2 regions of the Sphingopyxis sp. BE259 genome follow, and region 1 is predicted to be linked to the other one. Evidence: riboswitches for the same ligand, from Rfam matches in the RefSeq annotation. Region 1 holds a riboswitch; the other holds the start of a gene.
What was found. Region 1 has a riboswitch for cobalamin ahead of J2X44_RS13045 (TonB-dependent receptor domain-containing protein). Riboswitches for the same ligand answer to the same signal wherever they lie in the genome.
Positions count from the first base shown of each region.

Region 1 (5,716 bases):
CTCCGCCGCGCCGAGATGCCCGACATCTATGCTTGCGACGGGGTCGAGGTGCATGATTGCTTCTCGATCACCGAATATATGGCGATCGACCATTTCGGCATCACCAAACCCGGCGAAAGCTGGCGCGCGGTCGAGGACGGCACGATCGCGCTCGGCGGCAAGCTGCCGGTCAACCCGTCAGGCGGGCTGATCGGGCTGGGGCATCCCGTCGGTGCCACCGGCGTCCGCATGCTGCTCGACGGCTGGCGGCAGGTCACCGGCAACGCGGGCGATTATCAGGTCGGGGGCGCGCGCAATTTTGCGACCTTCAACGTCGGCGGCAGCGCGACGACCGCGGTCAGTTTCGTCGTCGGCGTCTGATCGGTTGGACGTCTTTCTCTACGACGCCGTGCGAACCCCGCGCGGCAAGGCGCGCCCCGATGGCGGGCTAGCCGGACTGACCCCGCAGGAACTGGTCCGCCAGCAGGCGGCGGCGCTCGCCGCACGCTGCGGCGATTTTGTGCCCGAGGCGCTGATCCTCGGCTGCGTGACGCAGAGCGGCGCGCAAGGCGGGCACATCGCGATGCTCGCGAAGCTCCACGCGGGCCTGCCCGACACGACCGCCGCTCACAGCATCAACAATTATTGCGCATCGGGCCTGTCGGCGATCGGCCAGGCGGTCGCGAAAGTCGCGAGCGGCGAAGCCAATTGCATCCTCGCGGGCGGCGTCGAGTCGATGAGCGCGACGCCATTCCTGAGCGACGGCGCCGCTTTCTACACCGACGACAGCTTGCCGCCGCGGGCGCGCTTTGTGCCGCCCGTCCTCGCCGCCGACCGGCTCGCGAACGCCGAGGGCATCACCCGCCCCGACCTTGATGCCGTGGCCCTCGCCTCGCAACAAAAAGCCGGTCAGACCGACACCGACCCCGCACTCCAATACTCCCGCATCGCCACCGGCCCGCTGACCGGCGAGGAGTGCATCCGCCCGCAAACCACCGCGGAATCGCTCGCCGCCGCGCCGCCTGCCTTTGGCAAATTGCAGCAGCAATATTCCGACGCGCTTGCGGGCGAGACGTTCGAGCCGCTCCACAGCATCGCGCACGCGCCGCCGATCTGCGACGGCGCAGCCCTCGCGCTGATCGGCAGCGCTGGGCTTGGCACCGCGCCGCGCGCGCGCGTCGTCGCCTTTGCCGAAAGCGGCGGCGACCCCGCCGCGTCGCTGACTGCGGGTTTCATCGCGATGGACAAGGTGCTCGCAAGCGCCGGTTTGACCCTCGCCGATATGGACCGGATCGAATTCATGGAGGCCTTTGCCGTCACGATCGCCAAATTCCTGCGCGACCGCGACGCCGACCCGGTGCGGGTCAATGTGAGCGGCGGGCATCTGGCCAAGGGGCATCCGATGGGCGCGAGCGGCGCGATCCTGACCTCGACCCTGCTCGACGCACTCGATGCGTGCGGCGGCAAATATGGCCTGGTCGTGCTGACCGGCGCGATGGGCGTCGGCGCCGCGATGATCGTCCAGCGCCAATAAAGCCGATTGCGCCCGCCCGCCATTCCGCTATGGGCGGCGCGTGCGGGGTTCGCCCCGCACAGATCGCGCCGGTGCCCGAAAGGGCTTAAAATGGGAACGCGGTGATGGGGTTCTTGCCGAACCCCCGAAGCCGAGGCTGTCCCTGCAACTGTAAGCGGCGAGCGCGATGCACCGTCCGGATCTGATCCGGACAGCCACTGGGGTGACCTGGGAAGGCGTGCATCAAGCCCTGACCCGCGAGCCAGGAGACCTGCCGGCGTGGGTCGCTCACTGCCAAGGCCCAGGGAAAGGCCGCGGCACGGACACTTCCGTCGAGCGACGACCAAGCGGCTGGAGCCGCTTCGGTGCCGGGGTTGCAGGCATAAACGCCACTTGCGACGCCAGCATGGGTCGATCGCGCGCGCGTTTCGGCAGGCTCCGCCTTCGTTGCCGGCGTGCGGGGGTTTCCCATGTTCAAATTTGCGACCATTTCCTTGTTGGCATTTGCTGTAGCGACGCCGGCTTTTGCCCAAACCGCCGACGATATCGTCGTCACCGCGTCGGGCATCGAACAACCGCGCGACGAGGTCGGGCAGGCGATCACCATCATCGATGCCGATACGATCGAACGGCGCCAGTCGGTCGATGTCGTCGATCTGCTCGCCACCACCCCCGGCGTCCGCTTCAACCGCACCGGCGGCGCCGGATCGGTGGCGGGCATCTCGCTGCGCGGCGCCGAAACGACCCAGACATTGGTGCTGATCGACGGCGTGAAGGTCAACGACCCCAGCGGCATCGGCGACGGTTATGATTTCGGCCATCTGCTGACTGGCAACATCGACCGGATCGAGGTGCTGCGCGGTTCGAACTCGGTCGTGCATGGCAGCCAGGCGATCGGCGGCGTGGTCAGCCTGATGACCGCGACACCCGCCGAGGGTTTTGCCGCGAACGCTTCGGCCGACTATGGCTATAGCGACACCCTCACTGCCAAGGCCGATGTATCGGGCACCGCCGGGCGCGTGTCTGGCGGCATCGGCGGCGCCTATTTCCGCACTGACGGCATCTCGTCGGCCGCGGTCGGCACCGAGAAGGATGGGTACAAGAATTTCGCCGGCAACGCGCGGCTGAAGGTCGCGTTCAGCGACGCACTCAGCCTCGACCTGCGCGGCTATTACATCACTGCCGACCTCGCTTATGATAGCTTCTTCGGCGCGCCCGCCGATAGCGCCGATGTCGCCAAGCTCGACCAATATGTCGGCTATGCGGGGCTGAACCTCGCCCTGTTCGACGGCCGCTTTACCAGCCGCGCGGCGGTGACCTGGTTACGCAACGACCGCGATTATTATTTTGTCCGCGGAACCGCCCCCGATTACGGCTATTCGGGCACCAACCTGCGCTTCGAATATCAGGGTGTCGTTGCCCCGAGCGACAGTGCGAAGCTGATCTTCGGCTATGAGCATGAGCGCCCCGATTATGATTTCTTCGGCTTTGGTTCGACCGACAGCCAGCGCGCCAATATCGACAGCGTCTATGCGCTGGGCATCGTCCAGCCGTTTACCGGTCTGTCGCTGACCGGCGGGGTGCGCCACGACGACCACAACCAGTTCGGCGGTGCCACGACGCTGGGCGCCAACGCCAACTACACGCCCAACGATGGCGCGACCAATGTCCGGCTGAGCTATGGCGAAGGCTTCAAGGCGCCCTCACTCTATCAGCTTTACGATGCGTTCAGCGGCAATGCCGCGCTGCGCCCCGAACGGTCGAAAAGCTATGACATCGGCATCGATCAGAACCTCGCCGATGGCCGCGCGCTGGTGTCGCTCACCGCCTTCCTGCGCAACACCACCGACCAGATCAATTTCGACAATGCGACCTTCACCTATGGCAATATCGACCGCACTCGCGCCAAAGGTATCGAGGCGACGCTGGCGCTGCGGCCGGTCGACGCGGTCAATGTCACCGCATCCTACAGCTATATCGATGCCCGCGACCGCTCGGGACGCCCGGCGTTCGACGGCAAGCGCCTGCCCCGCCGCGCCGCGCACGCGATCAGCGTGTCGGCGGATTATGACTGGTCGTTCGGCCTGTCGACCGGCGCGACGATCACGATGGTCGGCGACAGTTTCGACAATGCGGCGAACAGCGTGCGGCTCGATGGCTATGCCCTTGCGGGCGTGCGCGCGTCCCTTGCGGTCACCGATCGGATCGAGCTTTATGGCCGCGTCGATAATCTGTTCGACGCCGATTATGCCACCGCGTCGGGCTATGGCACCTACGGCCGCGCGGCCTATGGCGGCGTGCGGGCGCGATTCTGATGAAGCCGCGCACCGACGCCGAGCATAATGCCAGGATGAAGAAGATCCAGGCGGCGCAGAACAAGAAGGTCGCGGCGAAGACGGTCGAAAAAGGATTGGTTATCGTCCATAACGGCCCCGGCAAGGGCAAGACATCGGCGGCGCTGGGCATGGCGATCCGCGCTATCGGTCACGATATGAAGGTCGGCGTGGTGCAATTCGTCAAAGGGGCGATGACGACGGGCGAGAAAGCGGTGTTCGACCGCTTTCCCGACCTGATCGAATTCAAACCGATGGGCGAAGGCTTTACCTGGGACACGCAGGACCGCGCGCGCGACATCACGGTCACCCGCGCCGCGTGGGACGAGGTCAAACGGATGATCGCCGATCCGTCCTATGCGATGGTGATCGCCGACGAGCTCAATATCGTGCTGCGCTACGACTATCTTCCGGTGGACGAGGTGCTGGCGACGCTCGCGGTCAAACCCCATATGACGCATGTCATCATCACCGGCCGCAACGCCCCACAATCGCTGATCGACGCCGCCGATCTGGTCACCGAAATGACGCAGGTGAAGCATCCGTTCCGCGAGCAGAATGTGAAGGCGCAGCGAGGGATCGAGTTTTGATGCAGCGGCGCGGCCTCTTGGCGGCGACAGGCCTGCTGGGCGGCGCGGCGCTGCTCTGGGCCGCTTCCCCTGCCCCGGCGGCAAAGGCACCCGCAGTGCCGCAGCGCATTGTGTCGATCAACCTGTGCGCTGACCAATTGGTGCTCGCGCTCGCCGACCGCGGCCAGATTGCCGGGCTGACCAAAAATGCCACTGACCGCGAAATGTCGGGCGAGGCGGCGGCCGCGACGGGGCTGCCGCTGCTCAGCAATTCCGCCGAGCAGATATTGGCGATCGAACCCGACCTGATCATCGGCATGCCCGCCAGCCGCAGCGCGGCGCTGGCCGCCTTGCCGCAGCCCGATTATCCGCTGCTCGACCTCGATACCGCGAACAGCCTCGACGAAATCTACACCTCGATCCGGCAGACCGCCGTCGCCGTCGGCCATCCGGCGCGCGGCGACGCGCTGATCGCCCGGATGCAGCGCGAACTGGTCGGGCTGCCCAAACCGGGCAAGGGCCGCGTCGCAGCCTATTATCAGCGGCGCGGCTATATGACCGGCACCGGCACGCTGATCGACGAGTTGATGACGCGCGTCGGGCTGGTGAATCTTGCCGGCAAGCTCGGCAAGCCGCCGTTGTCGCAACTGAGCATCGAAGAGATGGCCGCCGCGCAGCCTGATTTCCTGATCGTCGAAAGCGCGACCGACACAGTGATCGATCAGGGGAGCGAAATGCTGCACCACCCCGCGTTGAAAAACATTCCGCGGATCAGCGTGCCGCAGGCGTGGACGGTGTGCGGTAGCCCCGCCTATACGCAAGCCGCGCGCAGCCTGACGGCGCAAATCGCGAAGCTGGACGGCAACGGCGCATGACCCGCTTCGCCCTCCCCCGCTGGACGTTGATCGCTGCGCTGACGGCGCTGACCCTCGTCGCGGCGATCGCGTCGCTGCTGTTCGGCGCGGTCGACCTGTCGGTAGCGCGTCTGATCGCCGCTGCCACCGGCGACGGCGACAAGGTGGCGTCGATCATCCTGTTCGACCTCCGCCTCCCGCGCACCCTGCTTGCGCTCGCGGTCGGCGCGATGCTCGGGCTCGCGGGAGCCGCTTTGCAGGGCTACCTCCGCAATCCGCTGGCCGAACCGTCGGTGCTCGGCACGTCGAACGCCGCGGCGCTCGGCGGTGTCGCCGCGATCTATTTCGGGCTAGCCGAAATCCATCCCGTGGTCCTGCCCCTGCTGGCAACCGGCGGTGCGTTGCTATCGCTCGCCCTGCTGGTCGTGCTGGCGGGCAAGGCCGAAAGCCCGCTGACCCTGATCCTTG
Region 1 covers NZ_JAVDWM010000001.1:2,701,874-2,707,589, forward strand. The annotation lists gene J2X44_RS13035 (acetyl-CoA acetyltransferase) at 1-360, shown strand, start outside; gene J2X44_RS13040 (acetyl-CoA C-acyltransferase) at 365-1,513, shown strand; cobalamin riboswitch at 1,566-1,786, shown strand; gene J2X44_RS13045 (TonB-dependent receptor domain-containing protein) at 1,963-3,807, shown strand; gene cobO (cob(I)yrinic acid a,c-diamide adenosyltransferase) at 3,807-4,415, shown strand; gene J2X44_RS13055 (ABC transporter substrate-binding protein) at 4,415-5,269, shown strand; gene J2X44_RS13060 (iron ABC transporter permease) at 5,266-5,716, shown strand, end outside.

Region 2 (5,716 bases), 2.2 Mb from region 1:
CGCGGCGCCCGATGCCCTGATCGAAGCGCTGGGCAGCGCCCCCGATCTGGTGATTTCCGACATGGCCGCGAACACGGTCGGTCATCAGCAGACAGACCATCTGCGCACCATCGGGCTGGCGGAAACCGCCGCCGATTTCGCGGTGCAGACGCTGCTGCCCGGCGGGGCGTTCGTCGCCAAGGTGTTTGCCGGCGGCGCCGATCACACCCTGCTGACCTTGCTGAAAAGGCATTTCACCACGGTCAAGCACGCCAAGCCGCCCGCCAGCCGCAAGGGTTCGCCCGAGCTCTATGTGATCGCCCAGGGTTTCAAGGGCCGTAGCGCCGCCGATGCGGCCGAAACCGGCGACGAAAACACGCGCTGACCCCGGCATCGGCCCAAGTTCATTGCGGGGCAATTTAATCGCGCATACATAAGGCGATGACTGCCGTATCTGCACCGACACGGCAGCGTATCGCGCTTATTTCCAAGGACAATCGATGAAGCATCGGTCGCAAAAAACCATCGCCCTGTTGACCATCTCGGCGTTTGTGCTGGCGTCGTGCGGCGGCGGCGGCAGTTCGAGCGGCGGCGGTGGTGGCGGCGGACCGGTGACCGTCACCCCGACCCCTTCGCCTACCCCGGCGGCGAGCTGCGGCCTCGCGGCGCGCCAAGGCTTTGCCAAGGCGGTGATCGACGAATGGTATTTGTTCCCCGGCGACGTCGCCACTGGGGTCAGCCCGGCAAGCTACACCGACGTTCAATCCTATATCGATGCGCTGGTCGCTCCGGCGCGCGCGCTCGGCAAAGACCGCTTTTTCACCTACATCACCTCGATCGCCGAGGAGAACGCGTTTTTCGCCAGCGGGTCGAGCGCCGGGTTCGGTATCCGCCTGACCTATGACCCCGCGGGGCAGCGCGTGCTGATCGCCGAGGCCTATGAAACCGCGCCCGCCTTTGCTGCGGGGATCGATCGCGGCACGGCGATTATCGGCATCGGCAGCAACAGCGGCAATATCCGCAGCATTTCGAGCATTGTCGCCGCCGAAGGCACCGCGGGCATCACCAATGCGCTGGGACCGAACGACCCTGGCGTCACCCGCGTGCTGCGGATCAACGATGCGGCAGGCACCCGCGACGTCACCGTCGCCAAGGCCGATTATGATCTCGATCCGATTTCGGACCGCTACGGGGCGAAAATCATCACCGAGGGCGGCCGCAATTACGGCTACCTCAATCTCCGCACCTTCATCTCGTCGGCGAACCCGCAATTGCGGGCCGCCTTCCTGAATTTCCGCAATCAGGGGGTGACCGACGTCATCATCGATTTCCGTTACAATGGCGGCGGGCTGGTTTCGACCGCCGAACTGATGGGCGACCTGCTCGGCAACAACCGCACGTCGAGCGACCTTTATTCGCAGACCAATTTTCGCGCCTCGAAGTCGGTCGAAAACGACCGCCATTTCTTTAACCCGCAGCCCGAATCGATTGCGCCGACCCGGATCGCCTTTATCGGCACCGGATCCACCGCATCGGCCAGCGAACTGGTGATCAATTCGATGCTGCCCTATCTGGGCACCAACATGACGCTGGTCGGCAGCAACACCTTTGGCAAGCCGGTCGGCCAGATCGCGCTCGACAAGGCCGAGTGCGACGACCGGATGCGCGTCGTCGCCTTCGCCACCGGCAATGCGACCGGCGCGAGCGACTATTACGGCGGGCTGGCACCGAAGATCGCCAACAGCTGCGCCGCAGGCGACGATTTGACCCTGCCGCTGGGCGATCCGCGCGAAGCATCGGTGCGCGCCGCGATCGATTTCCTGGCGGGCCGCAGCTGCACGACGCGGATCGCCGAGGCCAGCGTCGGTCCGGCAGCCCAGAGCAGCAATGTCCGCGTACAGGCCGAGCCCGAAATGCTGGTCACCGACGAGCCGAGCGCCGCGCAGCGCGAACTGCCGGGGCTGTTTTAGGGCCGGGGTGATGCCCCCCTTCCCCTTGATGGGGGAAGGATACGCAGCCTTGCCACGAATGTGGCTAGGCGAAGTTGGATGGGGGTGACGGTGCGTCCTTGCGCCATCGTCTCGGATCGAGGGCGCACCCCCACCGCTGCGACGAGGCAGCAAGCTGCCAAGTCTCACTGCCTCCCCCATGAAGGGGGAGGGATATTACGCTGAATCCACGCAGCCTCGAGAGCAGCGATTGACCGCCACCCCGAAATCAAGCTAACGGGCGCCAAGCGACAGGTTCCCCGGCGACGGGGACTAAGAGGGAACGGGAAAACCCCGGCTGCCCCTGCAACTGTACGCGGCGAGCCATCGGCCAATTGCCATTGGGACTGTCTGTCCCGAGAAGGCGGCCGATCCGGCGCTGACCCGCAAGCCAGGAGACCTGCCCGTCGCCGTCGTCTTTCGCGCGGGCAGGGTGCACCGAGCGGACGGGGGTGAACCCGCATGACGACAAAGTGAACCGCGTTCGCGCGGGGACGTTGTCGTGCGCCCGGTGGCCCAGACAGCGATCCCGCGTGCGCGCGGTGTTGTCGACAAGGTTACCAAGATGAATCGCATTTTTCGTGTTTCCGTTTCGCTCGCCGTCCTGGCGGCGTCCTCCCCCGTGCTTGCCAACGAGGCAGCGCACGCCGTCGCCGCCGACGGCGAGACCATCATTGTCACCGCAACCCGCGCGCCGCTGACCCTTGACGAAATTCCCGCCGCGATCGCGGTGCTCGACAAGGCCGCGATCGACCGCGCGCAGGATATTGGCGTCACCGAACTGCTGCTCCGCACCCCGGCGATCAGCATCTCGCGTAACGGCGGTTATGGGACATCGACATCGCTGCGTATCCGCGGCGCCGAATCGGACCATAGCGTCGTCGTGATCGACGGGGTGAAGCTCAACGATCCGTCGTCGACCGGCGGCGGCTTCAACTTCACCAATTTGCTGGTCGGCGACATCGCGCGGATCGAGGTGCTGCGCGGGCCGCAGTCGATCCTGTGGGGCAGCCAGGCGATCGGCGGGGTGGTCAATATCGTCACCGCATCGCCCGAGAAGGCGCTTGAAGGCAGTTTCGACATCGAAGCGGGATCGCGCAACACGGTCAGCGCGCGCGCCGCGATCGGTGGCCAGACCGGCCCGCTCAGCTGGCGGATCGGCGGCCAGCGCTTCACCACCGACGGCATTTCGTCGCACGCCAGAGCGTTCGGCGGGGTCGAACGCGACGGCTATCGCAACCACACTCTGTCGGGCCGCGCCGAACTGGCGCTCGCCGACAATGTCAGCGTCGAGGTTCGCGGCACTTATGCCAGCGGACGGGTGCAATTCGACGGCTTCAACGCCGACAGCGCCGACTATGGGCTGAACAAGGAGTTCGTCGGCTATGCGGGGGTCAATTTCGCCCTCGCCGATGGGCGGTTCCAGAACCGCATCGCTTACGGCTACACCGACACCAACCGCGACAATTTCAACCCGACCCGCGCCCGGCCGCAAAGTTTCGAGGCCGACGGCCGCAACAAACGCTGGGAATATCAGGGCAGTTTCGCGGTCGGCGACCGCATTTCGGCGATCTTCGGGGCCGAGAATGAGCGGTCCGATTTTCGCAGCCGGTCGCCCGCGGCATCGTTGTCGACCCCGCTGCCTGCGTTCGCGCGCGGCGAGGCCGAAATCACGAGCGCCTATGGCCAGCTGAGCGTCGAACCGGTCGATGGGCTGACGCTCAATGGCGGGGTGCGCTATGACGACCATGACCGTTATGGCGGACAGACTTTGTTCGCAGCAGGCGGCGTGTGGCGGCTGCCGACCGATACCGTGCTGCGCGCCAGCTATGGCGAGGGTTTCAAGGCGCCGAGCCTGTTCCAGCTGTTCAGCGAATTCGGCAACGTCAGCCTCGATCCCGAAGCCGCCAAGGGCTGGGAAGCGGGCATCGAACAACATCTGCTCGGTCGCCAGCTGGTCATCGGGGCGACCTGGTTCGACCGCACGACGACGAACCAGATCATCTTCAACAGCTGTTCGGCGACCGCCACCGATCCGCTGTGTTTCGTTCCCGGCAATCCGGCGGCGCGGCGCTTCGGCTATTATCTCAATGTTGCGCGCGCCGAAGCGCATGGCATCGAAGCATCGGCGGCGCTGACTCTCGGCGGGCTGACGGTGGACGGCAATTACAGCTGGGTCGTCGCCGAGGATCGCTCGCCCGGCACCGCCAATTTCGGCAAATGGCTGCCGCGGCGGCCGCGCGACACGGCAAACGCCTCGGCAAATTACGCCTTCGACTTCGGGCTCAGCCTGGGAGCGGCCGTGCGCTGGTCGGGCAAGAGTTTCGACAATGCGAGCAATGCGACGCGGCTCGACGATTATACGCTGGTCGATTTGCGCGCCGAGTTCGCGCTGTCGGATAGGGTCAAGCTGTTCGCCCGCGCCGAAAATATCTTCGACGAGCAATATATGACCGCATTCCGTTACGGTTCGCTGGGACGTAGCGTTTATACCGGCATCCGGGGGCGCTTCTGATGGCCGCGCTGTCGAGTCGCGGCGCATCGGCGCTGTGGGTGGCGCTGCTGACCGCGGCGAGCACCGCGACGACGCTGGCGCTCGCCTGCGCGACGCCCTTTCCCGCGCTCGCGGCCCTCGCGGCGGTGCATATGCGCCGCCGCGAGGGCGTGGCGCTGATGCTGCTCGCGTGGCTCGCGAGCCAGTGCGTAGGGTTCTTCGTGCTCGGCTACCCGCGCGACGGCAGCACCCTGGCGTGGGGCTTTGCGCTCGGCACCGCGGCGGTGGGATCGGTGCTCGCGGGTTATGCCGCGGTTCGGGCGCTGAATTACCGGTCGGTCGCGGCGCGGCTGAGCCTTGCTTATGCGGCGGGTTTCACCGCGTTCAAGGGAATCATCGTCGGCTGGGCGCTAGTGCTCGGCGGGTTGCACACCGCGATGGCGCCCGACCTGCTCGTCGAACAATTTGTCCGCAACGGCGCGATCCTGATCGGACTATATGCGCTCTATCGCGCGCTCGTCGCGGCAGGCGTTCCGGCGCCGCCGCAGCCCGCGGCAAGCATCGTCTGATGCTGACCCGCGTCGATCCGGGACCGGCGGTGGTGGTCTGCAACAGCTGCCGCCACAGCGCCGCGGCGCCGGTCGATGCCGGCGGCGTGCGCGGCGGCGCGCGGCTGGTCGAGGCGTTGCAGGGCGCGAAGGCGGCCGACCCGCGCTACGCCGGGATCGCGGTGCAGCAGATGCCCTGTCTGTTCGCGTGTCAGGAGTTTTGCGCCGTCCATCTGCGCGCGCCCGACAAGATCAGCTATGTGCTGGGCCGGTTCAATGCCGACGCCGACGCGGCGCGCGCCATCCTCGACTATGCGGTGCATTATGCCGCGAGCGACGATGGCCGCGTCGCCTATGCGCTGTGGCCCGAGGGCGTCAAAGGCCATTTCATCACCCGCTCGCCGCCAGCAGGACATATCGCCGAATGACCGCTTTTGTTTCCGTCGAGGCGTTCGCCGCGGCGCTCGCCGACCTTGGCAATCCCGACCCGCATGCCGCCGCCGACGCGCGCGTGCGGCAAGGCGAGCTAACCAAGCCCGCCGGATCGCTGGGGCGACTGGAGGAACTGGCAGTGTTTATGGCAGGGTGGCAGCGCCGCGCCCGGCCGCGGATCGATCGCGCCCGCGCCGCAATCTTTGCGGGCAATCACGGCGTCACCGTGCATGGCGTCAGCGCCTTTCCGGCGAGCGTGACCGAGCAGATGGTCG
Region 2 covers NZ_JAVDWM010000001.1:506,038-511,753, reverse strand. The annotation lists gene J2X44_RS02495 (RlmE family RNA methyltransferase) at 1-364, shown strand, start outside; gene J2X44_RS02490 (S41 family peptidase) at 480-1,949, shown strand; cobalamin riboswitch at 2,204-2,390, shown strand; gene J2X44_RS02485 (TonB-dependent receptor domain-containing protein) at 2,533-4,482, shown strand; gene J2X44_RS02480 (hypothetical protein) at 4,482-5,030, shown strand; gene J2X44_RS02475 (DUF1636 domain-containing protein) at 5,030-5,437, shown strand; gene cobT (nicotinate-nucleotide--dimethylbenzimidazole phosphoribosyltransferase) at 5,434-5,716, shown strand, end outside.
Region 2: it holds a riboswitch for cobalamin, as region 1 does, so the genes downstream of both, J2X44_RS02485 (TonB-dependent receptor domain-containing protein) here and J2X44_RS13045 (TonB-dependent receptor domain-containing protein) in region 1, are expected to answer to the same signal.